DNA from 2 places in the Streptosporangium sandarakinum genome. Region 1 is predicted to be linked to the other one. Evidence: riboswitches for the same ligand, from Rfam matches in the RefSeq annotation. Region 1 holds a riboswitch; the other holds the start of a gene.
The links. A riboswitch is a leader RNA that binds a small molecule or an ion and turns the genes downstream of it on or off. The one in region 1 is predicted to bind glycine.
Positions count from the first base shown of each region.

Region 2: linked by a shared signal. The riboswitch ahead of gcvT (glycine cleavage system aminomethyltransferase GcvT) and the one ahead of gcvP (aminomethyl-transferring glycine dehydrogenase) in region 1 are both predicted to bind glycine.

Region 1 covers NZ_CP192034.1:3,643,164-3,657,349, reverse strand. The annotation lists gene ACQP10_RS16790 (hypothetical protein) at 1-155, shown strand, start outside; gene ACQP10_RS16785 (class I SAM-dependent methyltransferase) at 611-1,255, opposite strand; gene ACQP10_RS16780 (hypothetical protein) at 1,489-2,268, opposite strand; gene gcvP (aminomethyl-transferring glycine dehydrogenase) at 2,775-5,630, opposite strand; glycine riboswitch at 5,791-5,883, opposite strand; gene ACQP10_RS16770 (MerR family transcriptional regulator) at 5,899-6,519, opposite strand; gene ACQP10_RS16765 (bifunctional nuclease family protein) at 6,664-7,134, opposite strand; gene ftsR (transcriptional regulator FtsR) at 7,213-7,863, opposite strand; gene ACQP10_RS16755 (FHA domain-containing protein) at 7,890-8,402, opposite strand; gene ACQP10_RS16750 (sugar phosphate nucleotidyltransferase) at 8,991-11,492, opposite strand; gene ACQP10_RS16745 (CDP-alcohol phosphatidyltransferase family protein) at 11,503-12,102, opposite strand; gene ACQP10_RS16740 (hypothetical protein) at 12,421-12,837, opposite strand; gene ACQP10_RS16735 (response regulator transcription factor) at 12,904-13,605, opposite strand; gene ACQP10_RS16730 (sensor histidine kinase) at 13,602-14,186, opposite strand, start outside.
Region 2 covers NZ_CP192034.1:1,699,952-1,714,137, reverse strand. The annotation lists gene ACQP10_RS08130 (hypothetical protein) at 1-47, opposite strand, end outside; gene ACQP10_RS08125 (hypothetical protein) at 55-921, opposite strand; glycine riboswitch at 1,054-1,152, shown strand; glycine riboswitch at 1,153-1,247, shown strand; gene gcvT (glycine cleavage system aminomethyltransferase GcvT) at 1,281-2,372, shown strand; gene gcvH (glycine cleavage system protein GcvH) at 2,369-2,758, shown strand; gene ACQP10_RS08110 (L-serine ammonia-lyase) at 2,836-4,212, shown strand; gene ACQP10_RS08105 (glycosyltransferase 87 family protein) at 4,558-6,489, shown strand; gene ACQP10_RS08100 (DUF6286 domain-containing protein) at 6,717-7,334, opposite strand; gene ACQP10_RS08095 (amino acid deaminase/aldolase) at 7,483-8,676, shown strand; gene ACQP10_RS08090 (DUF3618 domain-containing protein) at 8,873-9,211, opposite strand; gene bcp (thioredoxin-dependent thiol peroxidase) at 9,323-9,790, shown strand; gene ACQP10_RS08080 (hypothetical protein) at 9,802-10,038, opposite strand; partial or broken gene ACQP10_RS08075 (HNH endonuclease) at 10,124-10,273, shown strand; tRNA gene ACQP10_RS08070 (tRNA-Leu) at 10,323-10,395, shown strand; gene ACQP10_RS08065 (M4 family metallopeptidase) at 11,016-13,373, shown strand; gene ACQP10_RS08060 (sensor histidine kinase) at 13,753-14,186, shown strand, end outside.

The DNA.
Region 1 (14,186 bases):
CGGTGGCGATCGCGCTGGGCTCCCTGGGCATCGGCGTCCCGCTGACCGCGATCGCCGCGGGTGAGGCGGGGGCCGCGGGGCTGCTGCTCGCCTGGGGCGGCATCGTCACGGTCAACATCGCCCACGCACTGGGCCGCCGCCGCACCCGCGACTGACCCCGCGAGGGGGCGCCGGTGTCTGGACCGAGGAGCGAGCGAGCGCAGCGAGCGAACGACGAGGGAAGACACCGGACCCAAGCCCCCGAGCCGCGACGCGCCAGCGTCGCAATGAACACAGCGAGGGGGCGCCGGTGTCTGGACCGAGGAGAGCCGTGAGGGGGCGCCGGTGTCTGGACTGAGGAACGCAGGAGCGGAGCGACGGAGTGACGAAGGAAGGCACCGGACAAGAGCCCCCGAGCCGCGACGCGCAGCGTCGCAATGAACACAGCGAGGGGGCGCCGGTGTCTGGACCGAGGAGAGCCGTGAGGGGGCGCCGGTGTCTGGACTGAGGAACGCAGGAGCGGAGCGACGGAGTGACGGGGGAAGGCACCGGACAAGAGCCCCCGAGCCGCGACGCGCAGCGTCGCAATGAACAAAGAGCGCAGCGAGCGAACGACGAGGGAAGACCGGGCTTAAGCCCGCGAGCCCCGGACGTAGTAGAGCAGGACCGGCAGTTCCCCCTCCTCCTCGACGCGGAACCCGGCGGCCGGGATGAGGTCCCCGAGCAGTTCCCGCGGGTCGTGCCGCATCGCGGGACTGCCCAGCGCGTCGGCGAGCCGGGCCGTCAGGCGGCCGGTGGGCCGGCGGGACTCGGCGACCAGCAGGCGCCCGCCCGGCCGCAGCACGCGGAACATCTCCCGTACGGCGGCGCCGCGCTCGGCGGCCGGCACGTGGTGGACGGCCAGGCTGGAGACCACCACGTCGAAGGAGGCGTCGGGCAGGTCGAGCCGCTGTCCCTCGCCCACCAGGTAGGAGCAGTTGGCCGGGGCGCGGCGGCGGGCGTGGCCGATCATGGCCTCGGACGGGTCGACGCCGGTCACGTGCCCCTCCGGGCCGGCGACCGGGGCCATGATCCGGGTGAGGTAGCCGGTGCCGCAACCGACGTCGAGCACCCGGTCGCCCCGGCGCACCCCGGACAGCGCGGCCAGGCGGGTGAACGCCTCGCGCCGCCGTCCCAGCATCCCCACGCCGGTCACGACGTCGTAGGCGCGGGGCCGGTCCATCGTCCCGGCGCCGTGGTCGTGGTGGTGGTTGTGCAGCAGCTTGCTCGGTCCCATCGTCTTCTCCTTCCGGACGGCCTGCAGGCCGTGAACGATCGGTTCGCCGGCGTGGCCGGGCCGGCGACCGATCACATATCTTCGCAGGTCACCTTCGCACGCCGCCGGGCGGGAACGGCGCGACGGGCGAAGACACACCGGCGGGCGGATGCCGGAAGGGACCGGCGGGCGGGACACGGGAGTGGCCCTTCCCCCGGGGGCTCCGATCGCCGCGTCCCCGGGGGAAGGGGCCGTCAGATGTCGCGGTCGTGCCGGAGGCGGACCTCGGCGGCGAGGTCGGCGTCGCCGTCCAGGCCGTAGCGCCACACCCGCTCGGCGTCCTCGTCGCGGCCCCGGAGCGGGAGCGTGCGGGCCAGCAGCTCGATGGCCAGCGCGCTGGTCTCCACGTCGCCGTCCTCCTCGACGGCGGCGGCGAACTCCGCGCACGCCAGGTCGAGGTGGGCGATGCCGAGCAGCACCCGCAGCCGGGCGGCGTCGGCGACGTCGGGTACGGCCAGCGCCGCGAGGACCGCGTCGGCGGCCTGCCCCGCCTCGCCCTCCTGGAGGAAGAACTCCGCCAGCCGCTGAGCCGCCCGGGAGGCGATCTCCGGGTCCCCGGTGGCCAGTGCGGCGCGCAGCGCCTCCTCGGCCTCCTCGTCCCCCGTGGCCAGCCGGGCCAGAGCCATGTGCGCCAGCGGCACGTAGGCCGGGTTGCCGATGCCGAGGGCGGCCTGCCAGGCGGCCCGCGCCTGGTCCGGCAGTTCCTCGCGCTCGAAGCTGCGGGCGAGCAGGCAGGCGGCCTGGGCGGCGAACTCCGGGTGCCCGGTCGCCAGCGCGGTGCGCGCGGCCGACCGGGCGCCGGGCACGTCGCCGCGTTCTTCCAGCACCACCGCGAGCCCCACCGCCGCCTGGGCGCGGTCGGGATCGGCGGGGTCGGCGGCGAGCTCCGCGAAGATCGCCGCGGCGGCGTCCAGGTCGCCGTCCTCGGCCAGCCTGCGCGCCGTTTCCAAGGGACGCGTGTCCACCTCTGGCATGCGGGGTCCTCTCCGGGTGAGGGAAACGCCCCGAGCCTAACGACTCGGGGCGTCCCGCGTCCCGCGGACGGACGGTGCCGGCATCTCTTGTCGATCATTCCCCGAACGGCGCCGGGGCGACGGCGAGGAAGCCCCGGGCCGGCGCCGGGACCCCCTCGCTGTGTTCATTGCGACGCTGTGCGTCGCGGCTCGGGGGCTCAGACCCGGTGCCTTCCCTCGTCACTCCGCCGCTTCGCGGCTGCGTTCCTCAGTCCAGACACCGGCGCCCCCTCACGGGCTCATTGCGACGCTGCGCGTCGCGGCTCGGGGGCTCTTGCCCGGTGCCTTCCCTCGTCACTCCGCCGCTTCGCGGCTGCGTTCCTCAGTCCAGACACCGGCGCCCCCTCACGGTATTCATGGCGACGCTACGTGTCGCGGCTCGGGGGCTCTTGCCCGGTGCCTTCCCTCGTCACTCGCTCGCTTCGCTCGCTCACTCCTCGGTCCAGACACCGGCGCCCCCTCGCGGGTCAGTCCTCGTAGGCCGACAGCGGCGGGCAGGAGCACACGAGGTTGCGGTCGCCGTAGGCCTGGTCGATGCGGCGGACCGGCGACCAGTACTTGTCCTCGCGCAGCGACGGCAGCGGGTAGGCCGCCTCCACCCTGCCGTAGGGGTGGTTCCAGTCGTCGGTGACCAGGCAGTCGGCGGTGTGCGGGGCGTTGCGCAGCGGGTTGTCCTTCTTGTCGTACTCGCCGGAGGCGACCTTGGCGATCTCGCCGCGGATCGCGATCATGGCGTCGCAGAACCGGTCGAGCTCGGCCAGGTCCTCGCTCTCGGTGGGCTCGATCATCAGCGTGCCGGCCACCGGGAAGGACATCGTCGGCGCGTGGAAGCCGTAGTCGATGAGGCGCTTGGCCACGTCGTCCACGGTCACGCCGGTCTCCTTGGTGATCTGGCGCAGGTCGATGATGCACTCGTGTGCGACCAGCCCGCCGCGGCCGGTGTAGAGGACCGGGTAGTGCGGGGCCAGGCGGCGGGCGAGGTAGTTGGCCGACAGGATGGCCTGCTCGGTGGCCGCGCGGAGACCCTCGGCGCCCATCATCCGGATGTAGGCCCAGGAGATCGGCAGGATGCCCGCCGAGCCGTACGGCGCGGCCGAGACCGGGCCGACCGGCGAGCCGTCGCGCAGCGGGTGACCGGGGAGGTACTCGGCGAGGTGGGCGCGGACCGCGACGGGCCCGACGCCGGGGCCGCCGCCGCCGTGCGGGATGCAGAAGGTCTTGTGCAGGTTCAGGTGGGAGACGTCCGCCCCGAACTGCCCCGGCTTGGCCAGGCCGACCAGCGCGTTGAGGTTGGCGCCGTCGACGTAGACCTGGCCGCCGGCCTCGTGCACCAGCTCACAGATCCGGGTGATGCCCTCCTCGTAGACGCCGTGCGTGGACGGGTAGGTCACCATGATCGCGGCGAGCCGGTCGCGGTTCTTCTCGATCTTGGCGACGAGGTCGTCGAGGTCGACGTTGCCGTCGTCGTCGCAGGCGACCACGACGACCCGCATGCCGGCCATGACGGCGCTGGCGGCGTTGGTGCCGTGCGCGGAGGAGGGGATGAGGCAGACGTCGCGGCCGGACTCGCCGCGCGCCCGGTGGTAGGCGCGGATGGCGAGCAGGCCGGCGAACTCGCCCTGGGAGCCGGCGTTGGGCTGGATCGACACGGCGTCGTAGCCGGTGACCTCGGCCAGCCAGCCCTCCAGCTCCCCGACCAGCTGGGCGTAGCCGGCGCCCTGCTCGGCGGGGGCGTAGGGGTGCAGGCCGGCGAACTCCGGCCAGGTGATCGGCTCCATCTCGGTGGTCGCGTTGAGCTTCATGGTGCACGAGCCCAGCGGGATCATCGACCGGTCGAGCGCGATGTCCCTGTCCTGCAGCCTGCGCAGGTAGCGCAGCATGGCGGTCTCGGAGCGGTGGCTGTGGAAGACCGGGTGGGTCAGGAAGTCGCTCGTCCGGGTCAGGGCGGCGGGCAGCGCGTCGTGGGCGGAGGCGTCGAGGTCGGCCAGGACCGCGCCGCTGACGCCGAAGGCGGCCAGCACCTGCTCGATGTGCGGCAGCTCGGTCTTCTCGTCGCAGGAGACGCCGACGTGGTCGTCGTCGGCCAGCCGCAGGTTGATGCCGTTGTCCCGGGCCGCGGCGACGACCTCGGCGGCGCGGCCCGGCACGCGGGCCAGCACGGTGTCGAAGAAGGCGTCGTGGACGACCTCGACGCCGGCCTGGCGCAGGCCCTCGGCGAGCACGACGGCGTGGCGGTGGACGCGGCGGCCGATCCGGCGCAGCCCCTCGGGGCCGTGGTAGACGGCGTACATTCCGGCGATCACCGCGAGCAGCACCTGCGCGGTGCAGATGTTGCTGGTGGCCTTCTCGCGGCGGATGTGCTGCTCGCGGGTCTGCAGTGCGAGGCGGTGGGCGGGGCGGCCGTCGGCGTCCTGGGAGACGCCCACCAGGCGGCCGGGCATCTGCCGCTGCAGACCGTCGCGGACCGCCATGTAGGCGGCGTGCGGGCCGCCGAAGCCCATCGGCACGCCGAACCGCTGGGTGGAGCCGACCGCGATGTCGGCGCCCATCTCGCCGGGGGCGGTCAGCACGGTGAGGGCCAGCAGGTCGGCGGCGGCGACGACCTGGGCGCCGCGGGCGTGGGCGGCGTCGGCGATGGAGCGGAAGTCCCTGATCCGGCCGCTCGCGCCCGGGTACTGCACGAGCACGCCGAAGCAGTCGGGCAGCTCGGCGGTGAAGTCGCTCTCGACCAGCTCGATGCCGAGCGGCTCGGCGCGGGTGGCGAGCACGGCCTTGGTCTGCGGCAGGGCGTCGGCGTCGACGACGAACACGTTGGAGGGGGCCTTGCCGGCGCGGCGGGCCAGGGTCATCGCCTCGGCGACGGCGGTGGCCTCGTCGAGCAGGGAGGCGCCGGCGACGTCGAGGGCGGTCAGGTCGGTCACGACCGTCTGGAAGTTGAGCAGGGCCTCCAGGCGGCCCTGGGAGATCTCCGGCTGGTAGGGGGTGTAGGCGGTGTACCAGCCCGGGTTCTCCAGAAGGTTGCGGCGGATGACGGCCGGGGTGATCGTGTCGTGGTAACCCAGGCCGATCATCGAGGTGAGCACCGTGTTGCGGGAGGCGAGGGCCCGCAGCTCGGCGATGGCCTCCGGCTCGCTCGCGGCCGGCGGGAGATCGAGTCGGTCGGCGGTGCGGATCACCTCCGGCACGGCCACCGCGAGGAGGTCGGCGGCCGAGGCGAAGCCGACGGTCTCCAGCATGCGGGCCTGGTCGTCGTCGGCCGGGCCGATGTGGCGGGTGGAGAACGGCGGGGAGCTGAGCTCACCGAGCGGTGACAGGTCGGTCATGGAAAGCCTCCCGGGGCTGGTGGAGACCGGCGCTGAGCGCGGGCGTATGCCGGATCTCCCCCTCTGTCATCTCCACCTGAGAGCTTCACCTTCCCCGCCGGGGAGGGTTTTCACCGTCGGTGAGACACGCCTGGCGGGCGCACCTGCTTTCCAGAGTCGCCTCGTCCGTGCGGTACAGGGTGCCTGAGAGATTCCGGGGAGGGTTGCTCCTTCGGCGCCCCGGTCCAGCCGGGGACTCTCCCGCACGGCGTCTGCGGCCAGACCAACTTTACCCGGTCCGCCGGGCTCTGCGACGGCGGGCCAGTTCATCCGCGTGATGATCGCCTAAAGGGCTCTGGGACGCCTCCGCGCGCTCGCCTGGCAGATCGGCCAGGGAGCCCTCCACCTCCTGCCAGACGCGGCCCAGCGCGATGCCGAAGACGCCCTGGCCGCCCTGGAGGAGGTCGATGACCTCGTCGGGCGAGGTGCACTCGTAGACGCTGACCCCGTCGCTCATCAGGGTGATCTGGGCGAGGTCGCTGACCCCGCGGTCACGGAGGTGCTGTACGGCGATGCGGATCTGCTGGAGGGAGACGCCGGTGTCGAGGAGGCGTTTGACGACCTTGAGGACGAGGATGTCGCGGAAGCCGTACAGTCGCTGGGAGCCGGAACCCTGGGCGGCCCTGACGGTGGGCTCGACGAGCCCGGTGCGGGCCCAGTAGTCGAGCTGGCGGTAGGTGATGTCGGCGGCGGCGCAGGCGGTGGGGCCGCGGTAGCCGATGTCGGCGGGCGGGTTCACCGGTGCCCCGTCGAACAGCAGGCCCTCTTCACCCGCACGCTGGTGGGCCTTCCCGCGCCGTCCCGGGTCATCCTGATCGGCGTTTCTACCCTCGCCGCTGCTGACCGCCACGCGGACCTCCGGCTTTCTCTCATCCCGCGGCCTGATCTGGGGGTTTACGCGCGGCCCCGGGGTTCACTTGCACCGTAGGCTCGGGGCCAAGCCCAGTCAACGACCCCACCCGGCGCGTCGTGAAGCGTAAATGCACCGAAATACCTACCCCGCGCGGCCGAAGTCCTCGGGCGTGATTGTGTCAAGGAACTCCCTGAACTTCTCCACCTCGTCCTCCTGGTCGTCGGGGATGACCACCCCGGCCTCGGCGACCACGTCCTCGCTGGCGAAGATGCGGGCGCCGGTGCGCAGCGCGAGGGCGATCGAGTCCGACGGGCGGGCGCTGACCTCGGCCCCGTTGGAGAACACGAGATCGGCGAAGAAGATGCCGTCCCGGAGGGCGACGATGTTGACGGTGCTCAGCCGGACGCCCAGGGCGTCGAGCACGTCGCGGAAAAGGTCATGGGTGAGCGGCCGCGGCGGCGGCTCGTCGGCCTGGGCCATGGCGATCGCCGTGGCCTCGGTCATGCCGATCCAGATCGGCAGATAGCGCTCCCCATGTGCCTCCTTGAGCAGAACAATGGGCTGGTTGGAAGGCATCTCAACCCGAACGCCCACGACCTCCATCTGCAACACGGGCTGCTCCATCTTCGCTGGATTTCGACCGGTTCGTTCAACGTAACATCCGGGGGGCTACGGCCGTCCGGCCAGGGCTCACCGGCCCAGGGCCCCTCGAACGCCGGAACGCAGCAACGAGGCGTGTAATTCCAGCAGGAGCCCGGATATCTCCCCGGCCGTCTCGTCGGCCTTGGCGATCGCGCCGGGGCCCCGGCGGCGCAGCAGCGGCGCGATGGCCTGCTCCACCAGGCCGGCCTCGCGCTCGGCGGCGGCCTTGACCACCCGCAGGTGGCGGGCGCGCAGGCCGAAGGCGGCCAGGGCGCCGACGCTGCGGGCCACCGCCAGGGCCTCGGCGTCGTAGTGGCGGGCCACGGCCTCCACCAGGCCGAAGTCCTCCAGCTCGGTCAAAGCCTCCTCGGAGAGCGAGGCGGCGGCCAGCAGCTCCTGGCGGGTGAGGCGGACCTCCCTGACCGGCTCGTCGGGCAGGGCCCGGGGCGGGGCGACGGGCCGTTCCTCGCGGTCCGCCGCTTCCAGCCGGTCCTTGATCACGCGCAGCGGAAGATAGCGGTCACGCTGCTCGCTGAGGATGTAGCGGAGCCGCTCGACGTCGGCGTAGGTGAACTTGCGGTAGCCGGAGGGGCTGCGCTCCGGCTCGATCAGCCCCTCGCCCTCCAGGAAACGAATCTTGGAGATGCTGACGTCGGGGAACTCGCCCTGCAGCAGGGCGAGCACCTCCCCGATGCTCATGTGCGCACGAGCGGCCTGCGAGCTCATCATCCTCCAGAGGCGCCGCGGGTGAGGAAGACCAGCCGGAACTTGCCGATCTGCACCTCGTCCCCGCCGTAGAGCGGCACCTCCTCGATCCGCTCACGGTTGACGTAGGTGCCGTTCAGGCTGCCGACGTCACGGACGGTGAACATGCCGCCGCCGCGCCGGTAGAACTCCACATGGCGGCGCGAGACGGTGATGTCATCCAGGAAGATGTCGCTGTCGGGGTGACGCCCCACGGTGGTCAGATCGCTGTCCAGCAGGAAGCGGCTGCCGGCATTGGGGCCGCGCATGGCGACGAGCAGAGCGGAGCCCGGAGGCAACTGCTCGACGGCCTGCCGCTCGGCGAGGAGCGTCTCTCCGGTCTCCGCCTCGTACGCCTCGATCCCGGAGAGGGAGATGGTGGACGTGCTGTCTCCGGGTGACTCGTACTTGGTCAGCGGCGAACCGCATTGGGAGCAGAAACGGGCATCCTCAGGGTTGGCATGCCCGCACTGCGTGCAGTAGACGCTCGGCATCGATCGGCTCGGCCTCCTACCGCGAAGACGCGGCAACGGTGCTCAGGGATGCGCGCCTCGCTTCTTCGCTTCTCAAGTATTTTCTCTGACTGCGAATGCCGCAACATACACCAATGAGACGCAAAGATCAAGGCCGACGCTCGACCGCGGGTTCGGTCGGGACAAAGTTACCGCCGGGTGGCACTTCCGGTCCATGCCGCCGCGCTGGAGTGTCGCACTTCACTGTATTCATGGCGACGCTGCGCTGTGTTCACGGCGACGCTGCGCGTCGCGGCTCGGGGGCTCTTGCCCGGCGTCTTCCCTCGTCACTCCGTCGCTTCGCTCCTGCGTTCCTCAGTCCAGACACCGGCGCCCCCTCGCTGTGTTCATTGCGACGCTGGCGCGTCGCGGCTCGGGGGCTCTTGCCCGGTGCCTTCCCTCGTCACTCCGTCGCTTCGCTCCTAAGCTCCTCGGTCCAGACACCGGCGCCCCCTCACGGGATTCACGGCGACGCTGCGCGTCGCGGCTCGGGGGCTCTTGGTCCGGTGCCTTCCCTCGTCGTTCGCTCGCTCACTCCTCGGTCCAGACACCGGCGCCCCCTCGCGGGGCTCAGATGCCGGCGGCCTCCTCCACGACCCGGGCCCAGTGCTCCAGCATGCCCTGCGCCGTGTCGACGTCGTTGCCCTCGGCCCACAGGTGGGTGACGGCCTCGGCCGGATCGGGCAGCACCAGCGCCCAGGCTCCGTCGTCGGCGACGATCCGCACCCCGTCGGTGGTGTCGATGCGGTGGTGCTGGGCGGCCTCGATGACCGAGCGCATCACCACGCCCTTGGCGGCCCACGGCGTCGGCACCGTACGGCGCAGCAGCTTGGCCTCGGGGATCCTGGCGTCGATCTGGCTGAGCGACAGGCGGGTCCTGGCGACCAGACCGAGCAGACGCAGGAACGCGGCCAGGCCGTCCACGGTGGGGCCGAACTCCGGCACGACGAAGCCGCCCCGCCCGTCCGCCGCGAAGATCATCTCCTGGTTCCGGACGGCGCTCGTGAGCGCGTCGACCGCGGTGGCGGTCCACTCGACCTGTACGCCGTGGAAGCGGCAGACCTGCTCGGCCACCCGGGTGGTGGTGACCGGCAGCGCCACCCGGCCGGCGCACCGCTCGGCCGCCACCAGGTCCAGGACCACCAGCAGGGCGCGCTCCTCGCTGATCAGGTGGCCCAGCTCGTCCACCAGTGCGATCCGCTCCCCCACCGGGTCGAACCGCACCCCGAAGGCGGCCCGGGAGGAGCTGACGAGCTCCGACAGCCGCTGCAGGTCGCGGCGGCGCTCGGCGAGGGTCTCGGTGGGAGAGGCATCGTCCAGCCGGTTGTTGACGGTCAGCACCTCCACCCCGACCCGGCCGAGGAGGCTCGGCAGCACCAGCGCGGAGGTGCCGCCCGCGCAGTCCACGACGATCTTCATGTCGGCGTCGCGGACTCCCCGCATGTCCACGTGGCGCAGCAGCTCGTGGGTGTAGTCCTCGACCGTCCGGGGCGGGAAGCGCAGTTCGGCGATCTCTCCGGGGAAGGCCCGCCGGAACTCCTGGCGGGCGAAGACCCGGTCGAGCTTGCGCTGGGCCGCCTGCGACAGGTCGGCGCCGTGCTCGTCCATGAAGACGATGTCCACGCTCTGCGGGTCGCCGGGGGTGGTGCGCAGCGCGATGCCGCCGACCGCGTTCTCCCGGGCGGTGTGGAAGCGCGACACCGGCAGTGGGGTGGCCTCCAGGTCCAGCACGTTGATGGCGCTGGCGTTCAGCGCGCTGATCACCGCCCGCTTCAGCGCCCGCGCGGCGCGGGAGGAGTCGCGGGAGGTGACGACGGAGGCGCCCTTGCTGAGCGTGGTGGCGTAGGCGCTGGCCAGCCGTACGCACAGCTCGGGGGTGATCTCTACGTTGACCAGCCCGGAGACGCCGCGCGGACCGAAGAGGTCGCGCTGGCCGCGCGGCTCCCAGATGACGCTGGTGTTGACCACCGCGCCGGCCTCGATGGTCTTGAAGGGGTAGACCTTGACGCCGGAGGAGAGGTAGGCGCCGGCCTCGATGATGCACTCGTCGCCGACGACGGCGCCCTCCTCGATCCGGACGCCGGTCATCAGGTCGGTGTTCTTGCCGACGACGCAGCCGCGCATGTGGGTGCCGGGCCCGACGTAGACGTTGTCGCAGACCACCGCCCGGTGCAGGAAGGCGCCCTCGCGGACCACGGCGTTGCTGCCCAGCACGGTGTACTCGCGCAGTTCGGCCCCGGGTTCGACCTTGGCGTAGTCGCCGATGAACAGCGGGCCCTTGAGCACGGCGTCGGGGTCCACCGAGGCGCCCTCGGCCACCCAGACGCCGGGTGAGACCTCGAAGGCGTCGATGTCGAGCTTCACCCGGCCCGACAGGGCGTCGGCCTGGGCTTTGAGGTAGCTCTCGTGGGTGCCGACGTCCTCCCAGTAGCCGTCGGCGACGTAGCCGTACAGCGGGGCGCCGCGGGCCAGCAGCCGTGGGAAGACGTCCGCCGACCAGTCGACCGGCACGCCGGGGGCGATCTCGTCGAGGATCTCCGGCTCCATCACGTAGACGCCGGTGTTGACGGTGTCGGAGAAGACCTGGCCCCATGTGGGCTTCTCCAGGAACCGCTCGACCCGGCCGTGCTCGTCGACGATGACGATGCCGAACTCCAGGGGGTTGGGCACCCGTTTGAGGCCGATGGTGACCATGGCGCCGTTCTCGCGGTGGAAGTGCACCATGTCGGTCAGGTCGATGTCGGTGAGGGCGTCGCCGGAGATGACGAGGAACGGCTCGTCGCGGAGCTTGTCGGCGGCGTTCTTGACGCTGCCGGCGGTCCCGAGGGGCGTCTCCTCGGTGGCGTAGTGCAGGCTCATGCCGAGCTCGTCGCCGTCGCCGAAGTAGTTGCGCACCAGGACGGCCAGGAACTGCACGGTGACGACGGTCTCGGTGAACCCGTGCCGCCGCAGCAGCCGCAGCACGTGTTCCATGATCGGCCGGTTGATCACAGGGAGCAGGGGCTTGGGCTGGTTGGCGGTCATCGGCCGGAGCCGTGTCCCCTCCCCGCCCGCCATCACGACGGCCTTCATGAATCACCTCTTAAGGCGTTTTAAGGCGTTTGGCTCCTTTGACGAGCTGCCGCACCTGTACCCAATACAGCACTCCCGACCACCAGTACAGGCCCGTTCCCCAGATGGCCAGCGACCAGCCGACGATCCGGGCCGGATCGGCGTACCAGGAGTCGTGGTGGGCCAGGAACAGCAGGGGGAAGGCGTAGAGCAGGTTGGCGGTGGCGGCCTTGCCGAGGAAGTGCACCGGCAGCGCGGGGCCGTACCCGAGGCGGCGCAGGATGGGCGGGATGCCCAGCATCATGACGTCGCGCAGCGGGATCGCCAGCGCCAGCCACCAGGGGATGATGTCGCGCAGGGCCAGGCCGAGCAGGGTCGCCAGGATGTAGAGGCGGTCGGCCAGCGGATCCAGCAGGCGGCCGAGTCTGCTGGTCTGGTTCCACGCGCGGGCGATCTTGCCGTCCAGCCAGTCGGAGAAGCCGGCCAGCATCAGCAGCCCGACGGCCCAGCCGTCGGCCTTGGGGCCCAGCACCAGCCACAGAAAGACCGGCACACCCAGGAGCCTGGCCAGGCTGAGCGCGTTGGGGACCGTCCAGATACGGTCCTCGGTTTCCGATGCTTCCGGATTCACCGGTATGTCTCCCCTCCCGTACTTGATGCCGACCCTACCTGTGCGGGGCATGCGCGAACCGTATCCCTGTTACGGGTACGGCCCGCGGCCTCCCCCCTCCCTTCCGGCGGCGTCCCCGCCCGGCCCGCCCCGTACGGCGCCCGGTCCGACCGGGTCGCGCCGGTCCGGACGGCCCGGCCCCGGGAACGCCGAAACGCCGTGGTCCCGGGGGGACCACGGCGGCGCGGGGGTCTTCCGCACGCCCGCCGGGGACGGCGCGCGACGCGGACTCGGTCAGCGGCGGACCGGCCAGAAGCGGACCGGTCAGGAGAGGGGCCGTCAGGAGCGGCGCACCGCCGCGCGGGACGACCAGGCCCAGATCAGCACGGCCACGGCCAGGCCGAACAGCGCCAGCCCGCTGGGCACGTGCGTGCCGAGCATCTCCCAGCTGAAGTGCTGGCCCAGGCCGATCAGCAGCAGGCCCAGGCTGGCCAGCGCGGGCCAGCCGGCGCCCCGGCCGGGCCGCCAGACCAGCACGGCGGCGACGACCTGCAGCAGCGCGATCAGGTGCACCACCATCCCGGCCATGACGTGCGTCTCGGCCAGTGCCTCCCCTCCGCGTACGGCCTGGCCGGCGAACGAGGCCGCGACGATCAGGCCGGCCGCCTGGGCGGTGACCAGGACGCGCAGGCCGTACAACAGGCCGGCGGGGACGGGACGGCCGTCCGCCGTCGGCCGGGTGATGACCTCCTGCATGAGAGGTGTCCTTCCTCGGATGAACGATTCGGGACACATCGTGGCGGAGCAGGGGCCGCCGCGTCGTCACCCCCGGGGCGGATGCGCCGATCCGCCCCGGGGCGGATACCCGACCGGACGGAAGCCGGCGTCGACCAGCCCGATCCGGTGCGCGACCACCGCGGCCTGGGTGCGGTTGCGCACGCCCAGCTTGTCCATGGCGGTGGAGACGTGGCTCTTGACCGTGGTGACGCCCACGTGCAGCGCGTCGGCGATCTCGGCGTTGGACAGGCCCGCCCCGACCAGCGCCAGCACCTCCAGCTCCCGGTCGGTCAGCCCGGCCGGGACGTGCGCGGCGGCCTGCTCCTCGGCGGCCAGCGCCCGCTCCACGACGCGGCGCAGCACCGAGGGGGCGAGCAGCGGCTCGCCGGTGGCCGCCCGGCGCACCGCGTCGACCATCCGGCCGGGCTCGTCGTCCTTGACCAGGAAGCCGATCGCCCCGGCGCGCAGCGCGGCGTAGACGTTCTCGTCCTCGGCGAACGTGGTGAGGATCACGATCCGCGCCGCGGGCCAGGCCGCCAGGACGCGCCGGGTGGCCTCCAGGCCGTCCATCCGGGGCATGCGCAGGTCCATCAGCGTCACGTCGGGGCGCAGCCCCTCGGCCAGCCGTACGGCCTGCGCGCCGTCCACCGCCTCCCCGCAGACCTCCATGTCACCGGCCGCCTCCAGCAGCATCCGCACGCCGGCGCGCACGAGCGCCTGGTCGTCGGCGACGACCACCCTGATCACGTTGCCTCCTCCGGGACCGTCCGGTCCTCATGGCACACCCTGTTCCAGCCCGTCCATCCCGGCCGGCCGGTCCGTCCCTCCAGAGCCGCCGGGTCCGCGGGGTCGGCGGGGAGCGTCACCGCCAGACGCCATCCTCCCGCCCCGTCGGGGCCGGCGGACAGCCGCCCGCCCAGCGCCCTGGCCCGCTCGCGCATCCCCGCGACGCCCTGCCCGGCGCCGGGCAGGGCGTCGCGGAGCCCCCGGGCCCCGGACTCCGGGGGCTCCGGAGCGCCCGGATGCGCCGGGGGGCGCGGGGGCGCGCCGTCGGAGGAGGCCGTGAGAGCGCCGTCGCGGGAGATTGTGAGAGCACCGTCGCGGGGGTCCGGGGGCGCGCCGTTGACCACGTCCACCGCGAGCCCGTCGCCGGTCACGGCGAGCTCGACGGCGACGGAGGTGCCGGGGCCGGCGTGCTTGAGGACGTTGGTCAGCCCCTCCTGGACGATCCGGGCCGCCGAGGCCCGGCTCACCAGGGGCAGCCGCCCCACCTCGGGGTCGAGGCGCAGCTCCGCCCGCAGCCCGGCCGCGTTCATCCGCTCCACCGC
Region 2 (14,186 bases), 1.9 Mb from region 1:
GGCACCCGGTGCGCCACGCCCTCCCAGCGGGACGGAAGCTCGCTCACGGCCGGCTCACTCCCGGCCCGCGGTGTGCTCGCGGCGGTCCCGGCTCACGGCGTGCTCGTGGCGGCCCCGGCTCGCGGCGTGCTCCTGGCGGTCCTGGAGCCTGGCCAGGCGGCGGGTGGAGGGCAGGTCGTGCCGGCCGGAGACGAACTCCTGGAAGGCGATCTTCGCGCGGATGACCGGGTGCCGCCAGCGCTTCTCCCGGTGCACCGCCCTGGCCATCTTCCGGGGCCGGGGCCGCCGGGAGCCGGGCGCCATGAACCAGTGCGCCCACGGCGAGCCCGGACGGGCCAGCCGCACCGCCCCCACGATCAGCAGCGGCGGCAGGAACAGGCCGGCCAGACCGGTCCAGATCTTCCCCTTGAGGAGGGTGACCACGGCCAGCACGAGGTTCGCCACGATCGCGCCGGCGGTGAGCCACGCCCCGCGCGGCGTGCCGTCGGAGTCCTCCCAGCCCAGCGGGCGCAGGCCGGTGAGGAGCAGACCGGTTATCGCGATCGCGGTGAACACCGCGTCCACCGACGCCCGCCCCTCCTCCTCCCAGTAGACGTCGCGGAGGTGCAGGATCAGCGCGAACTCGTCCAGGATCAGGGCGGCCCCCACGCCGAAGACGGCGGCGGTCACGGCGTACCAGCCCTGGGAGATGCCCGAGACGACCAGCCCCGCCACCCCGCCCAGCAGGGTCAGCACCACGCCGAACACCACGTGGTGGATGTGCATGTCGCCGACGCTGACGTCGCCGAACCAGCCGATCTTCGCCCGGATCAGCCGGACGTTGATCCTGGTCAGCACGAACGCCACGATCAGCGCGACGAAGAAGCAGAACAGCGGCAGCCGTCCCGTGTCCAGGATCCTCTCGCGGAAGAAGTCGTCCATCGATTCATCAGACTATGCAAGGAATCTCCACGGTACGGCTGCCCCGCCGTACGGCCGGACGAAGGCGCACGTTTCCCCCGGCAAGGGATTTCGCTCGGCGGGCACGGCCGGTTAGGCTGGCCACGGCACCGATGAACCCGTGCGGGAGAGCGTCCTGACATCCAGACCAGGACCCCTGAAGGAGCAAGCCCTCCCCGCGAACCTCTCAAGGCAAAGGACCGTGCGGGTAGGTGATCTCTGGAAAGCAGGCCACGTGGCCTCGCCGAAGGTGAAAGTCCGGCAAAAACCGGGCGAAGCTCTCAGGCATCAATGACAGAGGGGGAGGATGCTCTCATCCGTCCCCTGCCTGAGGTGCGAACATGTCCCGACCCACGCCGCTGCGCGGCGTCCACGAGGCTCTCGGCGCCACCCTGACCGACTTCGCGGGCTGGCTGATGCCGCTGCGCTACGGCAGCGAGTCCGCCGAGCACAACGCGGTCCGCCAGGCGGCGGGCCTGTTCGACCTCTCCCACATGGGCGAGATCTTCGTGACCGGCCCGCAGGCCGGTGAGGCCCTCGACTACGCGCTGGTCGGCCACCTGTCGGCGCTGGAGCCGGGCCGCGCCCGCTACACCATGATCGTCGACCCGGACGGCGGCGTGCTGGACGACCTGATCGTCTACCGCCTGACCGCCGACGAGTTCATGGTCGTCGCCAACGCGTCCAACTACCCCCGGGTCGCCGCCGAGCTGACCGGCCGGGCCAAGGACTTCGACGCCGCGGTGGACGACCGCTCCGAGCAGTACGCGCTGGTCGCGGTGCAGGGCCCGAACTCGCGCGCCATCCTCGGCGGGCTCACCGACGCCGACCTCGACGGCCTGAAGTACTACGCCGGCCTGCCCGCGACCGTCGCCGGGATCCAGGTCCTCATCGCCCGCACCGGCTACACCGGTGAGGACGGCTTCGAGCTGTTCGCCGCCGCCGGTGACGCCGAGCCGCTGTGGGCGGCGCTGACCGAGGCGGGCGGTCCGCACGGTCTGGTCCCGGCGGGTCTGTCCGCCCGCGACACGCTCCGCCTGGAGGCGGGCATGCCGCTGTACGGCAACGAGCTGACCGCCGGGCTGACCCCGTTCGACGCCGGGCTCGGCCGTGTGGTGAGGTTTGACAAACCGGGCGACTTCGTCGGCCGGGCCGCCCTGGAGCCTCTCAGGGACGTCCCGCCCGCGCGCCGCCTGGTCGGACTGATCGCGACCGGCCGCAGGGTGCCCCGCCACGGCTACCCGGTGGTCGTCGCCGACGACGGCACCGTCGTCGGCGAGGTGACCAGCGGAGCCCCGTCCCAGACCCTCGGCCGGCCCATCGCCATGGCCTACGTGGACAGTGACCGCTCCGAGGGTCTGGCCGTGAGCATCCGGGGTACCCATGAAGCGGTCGAGGTCGTCGACCTGCCTTTCTACAGGAGGAAAAAGTGAGCAGCATTCCCGGTGACCTGCAGTACACCAAGGAGCACGAGTGGGTCGCGGGCATCGACGACGGCCTGACCCTCACCGTGGGCGTCACGGCCTACGCCGCCGAGGCCCTCGGTGACGTGGTCTACGTGCAGGTCCCTGAGGTCGGCTCCACCGTCGCCGCGGGCGACGCGGTCGGCGAGGTCGAGTCGACCAAGTCGGTGAGCGACATCTTCGCCCCGGTGGGCGGCGAGATCACCGAGATCAACGAGTCGGTCGTGGACGACCCGTCGCTGGTCAACAGCGACCCCTACGGCGAAGGCTGGCTCTTCCGCATCCGCATGGAGGGCGAGCCCGAGGACCTCCTGTCCGCCGAGGAGTACGGCGTGCTCACCTCCGGTGAGTCCTGACCTCCTCTCACCAGAGCCGTGACCACGCGGGCCGCGGGGCGCGCGTGGTCACGGCGACGCAAGCAAGGACCAGATCAATGGCGATCAGCGTCTTCGATCTCTTCAAGATCGGTATCGGCCCGTCCAGTTCGCACACCGGCGGCCCGATGGCCGCGGCGCACAGGTTCGCCCGCGGCCTCGCCCAGGACGGACTGCTGGAGAAGACCGCGCGGGTCGAGGCGATCCTGTACGGCTCGCTCGGGCTGACCGGCAAGGGCCACGGCAGCGACAAGGCCGTCCTGCTCGGCCTGTCGGGCGAGAAGCCCGAGCTGGTGGACGTCGACACCGTCGACGAGCGGCTGGCCGCCATGCGCGAGAGCGGGACCGTCCGGCTGTACGGCTCGCACGAGATCCCCTTCGTGGTCGGTGAGGACCTCGTCTTCGAGCGGAAGATCTCGCTGCCGCACCACCCCAACGGCATGCGCTTCACCGCCTTCTCCGAGGCGGGCGACACTCTCCGCGAGAAGGTCTACTACTCGGTGGGCGGCGGGTTCGTGGTGGACGAGAACGCCACCGGCGCCGACCGGATCAAGCCGGACGACACCGCGGTGCCGTACCCCTTCACGACCGGCGCCGAGCTGCTGGCGCACTGCGCCGAGACCGGCCTGTCGATCTCCGGGCTGATGATGGAGAACGAGAAGGCGTTCGGCCGCTCCGCGCAGGAGATCCGCGACGGCCTGCTGAACCTGTGGCGGGTCATGGGCGAGTGCGTGCGGCGCGGCATCGACAAGGAGGGCGTGCTGCCCGGCGGGCTGAAGGTCCGCCGCCGGGCCCACCAGCTCCACCGGCGGCTCAGCGGCGAGTCGCCCGAGCGGGACCCGCTGCAGGCGATGGACTGGGTCTCGCTGTACGCGCTGGCGGTGAACGAGGAGAACGCGGCCGGCGGCCGGATCGTCACCGCCCCGACGAACGGCGCCGCGGGCATCATCCCGGCCGTGCTCACCTACTACCACCGGTTCACGCCGACGCCCGGCGAGGACGGCGTGGTGCGCTTCCTGCTCACCGCCGGGGCGATCGGCGTGCTGTTCAAGGAGAACGCCTCCATCTCCGGCGCCGAGGTCGGCTGCCAGGGCGAGGTCGGCTCGGCCTGCTCGATGGCCGCGGCCGGGCTCACCGAGGCACTGGGCGGCACCCCGGAGCAGGTGGAGAACGCCGCCGAGATCGGCATCGAGCACAACCTCGGCCTGACCTGCGATCCGATCGGCGGGCTGGTGCAGATCCCGTGCATCGAGCGCAACGCGGTGGCCTCGATCAAGGCGATCACCGCCGCCCGGATCGCGCTGCGCGGCGACGGCCGGCACTTCGTCTCGCTGGACAAGGCGATCAAGACGATGCGCGACACCGGCCGGGACATGCTCGACAAGTACAAGGAGACCAGCCGCGGCGGGCTCGCGGTGAACGTCATCGAGTGCTGACCCGCCACCGGGCCCGGCAGGGGTCTCCCCCGCCGGGCCCGGTCCGGTCGCCGGGACGGCACGGCGGACGGGCCTTCCCGCCGGATTCGATCCGGTGGCCGGGGCGGCACGGCGGACGGGTCTCCCCCCGCCGGTTTCGGCCTGAGTTCCCCGCTCTCCGGACCGGGTTTCCCGCCCTCCGGACCGGCCGCCGCGCGGGGACGTCTCCGGCGCGAGACCACCGAATCGGCATAAAAGCCACCTTCTCGCACCTGATCTTCGCCGCGCGGCCTATGCTGGTTGGCTCGTCGCGGAGGTCCCGGCCGCAGGGGCCTCCCGCCCCAGACGAACCCGGGAGGTCGGAAGGTGTCAGCGGGAGTACGTCCGGACCGCCGTTCCCCGCGCATCCTCCGCTTCCTCGGCGCCCACCGGATATTCCTGGCCGCGCTGCTGGCCGGGGGCGCGCTGCGGGCCCTGGCCGTGCTCGGCTACCGCCCGGCCCTGTGGTTCTGGGCCGACTCCTTCGTCTACCTCAACGGCGGCCTCGACCCGCGGCCCATGGAGTCGCGGCCCGCGGGATACTCGCTGTTCCTGTGGCTGCTGCACCCGCTGTCCAGCGTGCCGGCCGTCGTCGTGGTCCAGCACCTGCTGGGCCTGGCCACGGCGGCCTGCGTCTACCTCGTGCTGCGCCGGCAGGGCGGCCTGCCCGGCTGGGGCGCCACGCTCGCCGCCCTGCCGGTCCTGCTGGACGTCCACCAGGTCCAGCTCGAACACCTCGTCATGGCCGACTCCCTGATGGAGTTCCTCGCGGTGCTGGCCGTCACGCTGCTGATGCGGCGGGAGCGGCCGGGCGTCCGGGCCGGTCTGCTCGCCGGGCTGCTGCTGGCCGCGGCGACCGCCACCCGGACGATCGGCCTGCCGCTGACCGCCGTCGTCCTCGTCTGCCTGGTGATCCGCCGGGCCGGCTGGCGGGCGGTCACCGCCACCGCCGTGGCCGCCGCGCTGGGCCTCGGCGCCTACGCCGCCTGGTTCCGCTCCGAGTACGGCACCTACGGGATGACCCGGGGCAACGCCTTCCTGTACGCGCGCACGCTCACCTTCGCCGACTGCGCGAAGATCAGGCCGGCCGGCCCGGAGGCCGCCCTGTGCCCCGACGAGCCGGTCAGCGAGCGCAAGGCCCCGCCGGTCTACATCTGGGACGGTTCCTCCCCGCTGAACAAGGTCAAGGGGAGCTGGGCCGAGCGCGACCGGCTCGCCGGCGACTTCGCCGCCCAGGCCATCAGGGCACAGCCCCTCGACTTCCTGCGCACCGGCCTGACCGACGTGGTCCACATCTTCGACTGGAACCGCCGCGTCTACCCCACCCCCGGCCCGCAGAGCGCCTACGTCTTCCCGGAGACGGCCAGGCCCTTCCCCAAGGGGACCGCCTCCCAGGGCCGGACGGCCGAGGAGATCACCGTCGCCTACCAGGGCGCCTCCGGCCGGCCCGTGCTGGCCGAGCCGTACGCCGGGCTGCTCCGCGACTACCAGCTGTACGGCTACCTGCGCGGCCCGTTCATCGCCGTGATCATACTGATCGGCCTGGCCGGCGTCCTGGCGCGCATCCGGCGGCTCGGCGGCGCCGTGCTGCTGCCGTGGGCGGCCGGCGCGACGCTGCTGGCGCTGCCGCCGTTCATCGCGGCCTTCGACCACCGGTACGTGGTGCCCGCGCTGCCGTTCGCCTGCCTGGCGGCCGGGCTGGCCTTCTCCCGGGCCTCCCGGGAGGCCCGGGACGCGTCCGGCCCGGCGGTCCCGACGGCCGGGTTGAGCGACCTGCTCGTGCATCCGCTCCCGCCCGCGGCGGCGGGGTCGCCCATGACGGCCGGCGCGTTCCCCGGTGCCTTCCCCGGCGCCTTCCCCGGTGCCTTCCCGGATGCGGGTGACCGGGACCCGTGGACGGACCGGCCGGCGGCGCCCGCCGCCCCGGCCGGGTCCCGGGCCGGAGGGTCAGCGCCGTCCGACGTGCAGCCGGACGACCGCCCCGAGATCGTCGTCGCCGACCGTCCGGCGCACCTTGCCGACCGCGTCGCGGTTCAGCCGCGCGACGAGCTTCGCGAGATCCGACGACGGCCCGCAGGTCACCGAGATCCGCAGCCGGTCGCATTTGACCCACCGGACGCGGATCCGGCTGAGCCCTTCGATTTCTTTAAGCGCAACCCCCAGCATGGCGGTCGCGCTGCCGCTCCGGCTCCCCCATCGTCCCAGCCCCACGGCCCGGATCAGCCAGCGGATCGACAGCAGCGCCAGCGCCGTCAGTAGCAGTGCGGCCGCCCACCCCGCCCACGGGTGCTCGGCCGCGTGGGCGGGCAGCCCGCGGGGCAGCAGGCGCTCCCCACGCGGCCAGGGGAGCCTGCCCTCCCCGCGCAGGAAGCCGTAGAGGCCGGCCACGGCCAGCGCCAGCCCGACGACGGCGAGCCCGACGCGGTTTCCCCGGTACGGCCTCATCCGCGACCCCCGTCCATCCGTCTCCCCCGTCCGCCGGCCATCTAGAGCCTCCGCCTGCGGAGCCGTACCACGATCTCCCCCTCGGAGATCGCGCCCAGGCCCGCCAGCCGGTCGCCCACCACCGTGCCGACCTGGCGGAGCAGGGGGCCGGTCCGCTCGGCGCCGCTGATGACCGTGATCTCGATGTCCCGCGCGCCGAGGCGCACCCGCGCGCCGGTCACCTCGTCCACCGACTCGGCCGCCGCCCGGAGCGTACGGCGCAGCGCGCTCCTGGTCAGGCCGATGTACAGCCGCGGGTCGGAGGTCTCCAGCGGCACCAGCCGGGTGCGTCCCGGCAGCAGCGCGAGGGTGAGCAGCGCGGCGCCGGCCACGATCGCGCCCAGCGAGACGAGGATCACGGCGGGGTCCGACCAGGCGGCGGCGCCGGGCCCGACGGCGATCCTCCGGTACGGCACCCGCCCCAGCGGGTGGTCCGTCACCATCCCGACCGTCACCCCGGCGGCGGCCGACAGCGCGGTGGACGTCATCAGGGCGACCACCACGCCGGCCGGGCTCCTGGCCGGGCGGAACAGCCGTACAGCCCGGCGGCGGGCGGCGTGCTGCTGCTCCTCGGCCGTCGTCCCCCCGACCCCCGCGGTCTCCTGAAGGCTACTCGTCACGCCCCCAGGCTTAACCGGCCGGAGGCCCTCGCGCGGGCCGCGACCTGCCATTTTCATGATCTTGGGATCGCCCTGGCGGGAGACTTTACCGCCGCCCAGTGAACATGAATACTACTCACGTTCGGTGTAGCCGGGTTATCCTGCGGTCATGGACGACCGTCAGCGCTACGACCGGGCCACCGCGCACCTGGACCCCCCGTTCGCCGTCCTCGACCTGGCGGCCATGCGCTCCAACGCGGAGAGCATGGTCCGGCGGGCCGGCGGCAAGCCGATCAGGGTCGCCAGCAAGTCGATCCGCTCCCGCCCCGTCCTCGAACGGATCCTCGCCATGGACGGCTTCGCCGGCATCATGGCCTTCACCCTGCCCGAGGCCCTCTGGCTCGTCTCCACCGGGCTGCGTGACGTGCTCGTGGCCTACCCCACCGCCGACCGCGCCGCGCTCGCCGAACTGGCCGCCGACGGCCGCGCGGCCCGGGAGATCACGATCATGGTCGACCACCCCGACCACCTGGACCTCGTCGAGTCGGCCGTGGCCGGCGTCCGCGACCGCCACGAGATCCGGGTCTGCCTGGACATCGACGCGGGGTTCGTCGCGCTCGGCGGCCGGCTCCGGGTCGGCGCCCGCCGCTCCGCCGTACGCGAGGCCGACCAGGCCGCCGACCTGGCCGCCGACATCGCCAAGCGGACCGGCTTCCGCCTCGTCGGGCTGATGGCCTACGAGGCCCAGATCGCCGGGGTCGGCGACGCCGCGCCGGGCAGCCCCGCCCGCACCCGGGCGATCCGGTGGATGCAGGCCAGGTCGCGGCGCGAGCTCGTCTCCCGCCGGGGCCGCATCGTCCACGCCGTCCGCCAGGTCGCCGACCTGGAGTTCGTCAACGGCGGCGGCACCGGCAGCATCGAGAAGACCGCCCGCGAGAAGGCCGTCACCGAGATCGCCGCCGGATCCGGCTTCTTCCATCCCCGCCTGTTCGACTTCTACCGCGGCTTCACCGGCCGGCCCGCCGCGCTGTTCGCCCTCTCGGTCGTCCGCCGCCCCGCCCCCGGCGTCGTCACCGTCCTCGGCGGCGGCTACCACGCCTCCGGCGCCCCCGGCCCGGACCGCCTCCCCCAGCCGTATCTCCCCTGCGGGCTGCGCTACGACCCCGACGAGGGCGCCGGGGAGGTCCAGACGCCCCTCCTCGGCCAGGCGGCCGAGGACCTGCGCGTCGGCGACCGCGTCTGGTTCCGCCACGCCAAGGCCGGCGAGCTGTCCGAACGCTTCGCGCGCCTGTACCTCGTCGACGGCGAGAAGATCGTGGAGGAGGCGCCCACCTACCGCGGCGAGGGCCGGACCTTCCTCTGAGACCGGACCCGCGGCCTTCGCGGCGCGGTCCGCGAACCTTCCCGGACCGCGCCGTGAGCCTTCCCGCGCGGCCCGGACGGCGAGCCCGTGGAGCGCCGACCGGCCGCGCCCCGGGCCGGGCCGGGTCAGCGGGCCGGGCCGGGTCAGCGGGCCGGGCCGGGCCGGGTCGCCGGCGCCGGCCGTACGGTCCGCCGGGTCAGCGGCGGCGACGCCGCCAGAGCAGGACCGCCGCACTGACCGCGAGCACCGCCCCCACACCCACCAGGATCGGCCCGAGCTCCGGCTGCTCCCCGGCCCAGAGGTCCTCCGACTCCTCCCCCGGCCGCACCGGCCGCGGGTTGAGCCCGACCGCCTCACCGACCCGCTCGCCCACCGAGACCAGGAACCTCCTGGCGTCCGACTCGGCCTTGGCGACCGTCCGGCGCGCGACGTTCTTCGGGCTCACCCGATCGGCGATGGCATCCACCGTCTGGGCCAACTCGGCACGGGTCCGCGCGATCCGCCGTTCCAGCTCCATGGGATCGGTGTCCGCCATGGCTCTCCTCTCATCGCCCTTGACATCGATCAGTCTGTCAGGTCCGTCCCCCCGACGACACTTCGGGCCGACCGGTAAGTTGACCCGGGAACGATTCCACGGAGGGACACAATGAAACTCGAGCCCGGCGACGCCGCCCCGGACTTCGCCCTTCCCGCCGCCGACGGCACGACCGTCTCCCTGGAGGGGCTGCGCGGCAGGCGGGTGATCCTGTACTTCTATCCCGCCGCGATGACCCCGGGCTGCACCAAGCAGGCCTGCGACTTCCGCGACAGCCTCGACTCGCTGGCCGCCGCCGGCTTCGCCGTACTCGGTGTGTCGAAGGACTCCCCCGCCAGGCTGGCGAAGTTCGCCGAGCGCGACGCGCTGACCTTCCCGCTGCTGTCGGACCCGCAACTGGAGGTCCACAAGGCGTACGGCGCGCACGGCGAGAAGACGATGTACGGCAGGACCACCGTCGGGGTGCTGCGCTCCACCTTCGTCATCGACGCCGACGGCAAAATCGAAAAGGCCCTCTACAACGTGAAGGCGACCGGCCACGTGGCCCGTCTCCGCCGCGAGCTGGGCGTCGACCAGTAGCCCTTCCCCTTTTACAGCCATTCGAGCGCACCCCGGGGATTGTCGGTCGCACCGCCCGTCCCCGGGGCGTGCCCATCGAATATGAATACGCCCCCGAAATGCCGGCCGAGGCGGCGGCGAAATCCCTCGGCGTCACCGAGGTCCCCCGCCGCCTGGGCGTGACCGTCGCCGGAGGCGACCACGCCCACATCAGCCGCCGGCCGAAACGCTTCGGGATCGACGCGTCCCATTTCCTCGGCCAGGCTCACCACGGGGAGGCCGCTCGTCCCGGCGTCTGTCACCGGGCCGGATCCTCCGCGTGCTCCCACCCGGCTCCCACCGGATCAAGCCCCCGTGCTGCGCCGGGCACCGCGGGAAGTGGGCGCGCCCTACCGGTGCGAGGGCTGTAAGATCGGGGGAGCCTGGCCGGGCCGGGCCCTGACCCCGCACGTCGGCCACATCAACGGCGACCGGCTCGACAACAGAATAAAAAACTTGCGATTTCTCTGCCCGAACCGCCATTCTCAGACAGGGAATCTCGCAGGAAAAAGCAGGGGCCGTAGCCCAACGGTAGAGGCGGCAGTCTTAGGAACTGTACAGAGCGGGTTCGAATCCCGTCGGCCCCACAAAGAATGGAAAGCGATTCGGCGGTCCTCAGGTCCGTGGATCCCGCCGTGACCGTCTCACCGCAGGACGCGTTCTTCATCGAGCACCCCCGGAGGAAGAAGGGCGCGAGGTCGCGGTCCGCGGCCATCCGTGAGGCGCCGCGACCGCCGCGTGAGGCGACCCTCGGGGAGGAGCGCGCCGCCGCCCCTCCCGAACACCTCCCCGCACTCCGCCCGCCGCGCCGTACCGCGCCGGGTGGGGCCGGTCGGCGATGGGCCCCATCCGTACCCGCCGAAACCCGGCCGTGAATGACGGGTGGGGCCGTGAACAGGATCTCCGCGCGGTGATCACTCTTGTCACCAAATCGTGAAAATTCATCTTTTGACCGAAATATTGACGGCGATCTTACGGCAGGGTCAAATCCTCTCAGCCCCAGTGCTACCGACGAGTCCCTCCCCTCCGCCGTTCACCTCGCCAGGCGCGCAGCGTGCGTGGACGCGCTCCGGGACTCGCCACCACGCACCACGGCGGACCACGGACACCCCTCCGAAAAGATCCCGTGGCCGCCGCTCAGCAAAGGAGCACCCGCGTGAAACGCTCTGTCGCGTTTGCGCTCGTTGCCTCGGCGTCAAGCCTCGCCGTGGCACTGTCCGCCCCGTCCGCCGGAGCCGTCGGGCTGACCGCCCAGGCTCCGCCGGCCGCCTCCCCCGACACTCCCGCCCAGGCCGCCGACCGCCTGGTGGAGTCCGAACCGGCGATCCTGCGGGCTTCTCCCAAGGACCGCTTCCTGCGCCACAGCGCTCTCGCCACCAAGGACGGGCTCAACTACATCGCCTACGAGCGCACCTACGCCGGCCTGCCGGTCTACGGCGGTGACTTCGTCGTCGTGACGAACGCCACCGGCGGTGTGCTGAGCACGTCGGTCGCCCAGACCGAGCCGCTGAGCGTCTCGACCACCCCGAAGATCGACGCGGCGAAGGCCGCCGAGATCGCCCGGACGCAGATCAGCGACCCCGCCGAGGTCGCCGCGCCGAAGCTGTCGGTGATGGCCCAGGGGCGGGGCCGGCTGGCCTACGAGGTCCTGGTGACCGGCGCCGACCGCGGCCGCGAGAGCAAGATGCGCGTCTTCGTCGACGCGGTGACCGGTGAGGTCGCCGAGAAGTCGGACGTGGTCAGGGACGGCTCGGGGACGAGTTACTACAACGGCCCGGTCACCATCGGCACCTCCGGCTCCGGCACGTCGTACTCCATGACCGACCCGGCCCGCCCGGGTATCCGCTGCGGCGGTCAGGGCGGCACCGCCTACACCGGGACGGACGACAGCTGGGGCAACGGCTCGGGCACCGACCTGGAGACCGCGTGCGTGGACGCCATGTACGCGGTGAGCCAGGAATGGGACATGCTCAAGAGCTGGCTGGGCCGCAACGGCATCGACGGCAACGGCAGCGGCTTCCCCGCGCGGGTCGGCCTGAGCGACGTCAACGCCTACTGGAACGGCAGCTACACCAACTTCGGCCGCTCCCAGGACGGGCAGCGTCAGGCGACGCCGATCGACGTCGTGGCTCACGAGTTCGGGCACGCGATCTTCCAGACCACGCCGGGCGGTTCGAGCGGCAGCAACGAGAAGGGCGGGCTCAACGAGTCCACCGGTGACGTCTTCGGCGCGCTGACGGAGTTCTACGCCAACGAGCCGAGCCAGTACGACCCGCCGGACCTCAGCGTGGGTGAGGAGGTCAACCTGGTCGGCGACGGGCCGATCCGCTACATGCACAAGCCGTCCCTCCTCGGCGACCCCGACTGCTACTCCTCCTCGGTGCCGAACATGGAGGTGCACGCCGCGGCGGGCGTGCAGAACCACTGGTTCTACCTGCTCTCGATGGGCACCAACCCGACCAACGGTCAGCCGGTCAGCCCGACCTGCAACAACACGACGGTCACCGGGGTCGGCATCCAGAAGGCCGGCCAGATCTTCATGGGCGCGCTGAACCGCAAGACCACGACGTGGACCCACCAGCTCGTCCGCAAGGCGAGCCTGGAGGCGGCGATCCAGCTGTTCCCGGGTTCCTGCACCGAGTTCAACGCGACCAAGGCCGCGTGGAACGCCGTCAGCGTCCCGGCCGCCTCGGGCGAGCCCACCTCGTGCGGTTCGACGAGCAACGACTTCTCGATGACGCTGAACCCGGCCTCGGCCAGCGTGCAGGCCGGCCAGCAGGCGACCTCGACGGTCGGCACGCAGACCACCTCGGGCAGCGCGCAGAGCGTGACGTTCTCGGCCTCCGGCCTGCCGTCGGGGGCGACCGCGTCCTTCAGCCCGGCGTCGGTGACCTCGGGCGCCTCCTCCACCATGACGATCTCGGTCCCGGCGGGCACGGCCGCGGGCACCTACAACGTGATCGTCACCGGTGACGGCGCCAGTGTGGACCACACGGCCACGTTCAACCTCACGGTCGGCACGACGGGCAACGTCGTCTTCAACGACACCTTCGAGACCGACCTGGGCTGGACGGTGAACGCGAGCGGCACCGACACCGCCACCACCGGGAAGTGGGAGCGCGGTGACCCCGCGGCGACCTCCTCGGGCGTGACGCTGCAGCTCGGCACCACCGTCAGCGGGTCCAACGACCTGGTCACCGGCCGTCTGGCGGGTATCGCGGCGGGCGACTACGACGTGGACGGCGGTCTGACGAGCGTCCGTTCGCCGGAGATCGCGCTGCCGTCCGGGACGCTGACGCTGACGTTCTCCTGGTACCTGGCGCACCTGAACAACGCCAGCAGCAGCGACTACTTCCGGGTCCGCGTGGTGAGCGGCAGCTCGAACACCGTGGTGTTCCAGCAGCTCGGCGCGGCCTCCGACCGGGCCGGAGCCTGGCAGACGGCGACGGTGAACCTGTCGTCCTACGCCGGTCAGACGGTCCGCCTGCTGGTGGAGACCGCCGACGCCTCGACGGCGAGCCTCATCGAGGCCGGCGTCGACGACGTGAAGATCACCAAGTCCTGATCCGGCGGCTCCGGCGCGGCGGCCCGGCCGTCACGTGAACGTCGCGGCCCCGGTCCCCTCCCCAGGGGCCGGGGCCGCTTCGCGCTCTCCCCATCATCACCGGCCGGCGTGTTCTCCCGAGTCGCCGGCCCGGCGGGCGGATGTCTCCCGAGTCGCCGGGCCGCGCGGTGCGTCCTCACCATCGCGCGGCCCGGCGTTGTTGTGATCCGCCATCACAAACGGTCTCCCTTTACTCACCCCGGAGGGTGCTCCCAGCCACCATGATGCCCAAGAAGCGGTAAAGCACACGTAAGCCGTACAAAATGTGCTACCTGGGTCGTACACCGTGCTCCGCCCTGAGGGGGAAGGGGACCGGTCCACCCGTACGTATCGTGGGGATGTGTTCGGCAGACTGCACTCCTGGGGCCGGCGGCACCCGGCGGTCGTAGACCTCCTGTGGCTGACGCCGTTCCTGCTGCTCTCGCTCGTCAACCTTCAGCTGCTCCGCTCCGGGGACGCCCACCTGATCGGCCGGGACCTCGGGCCCTGGGGGTTCCTCGCACTCGCGGTGGCGCTGGTGGCGCCGATGTTCTGGATGCGCCGCCGCCCGCTGGCGGTGTTCGCGATCGTCTCGCTGGTCAGCTTCGCCCAGTGGCTCGCCGACGTGCAGCCGCAGTTCTTCAACACCTCCGTGCTCATCGCCATGTACGGCGTGGCGTCGCGCTGCGCGCCGCGCTGGGCGGTCGGCGCGCTGCTCACCTCCGAGCTGGGCATCTTCCTCGCCCTCATCCAGTCCCCCGGCGACCCCGACGGCAGATCCTTCGCCAGCTCCTC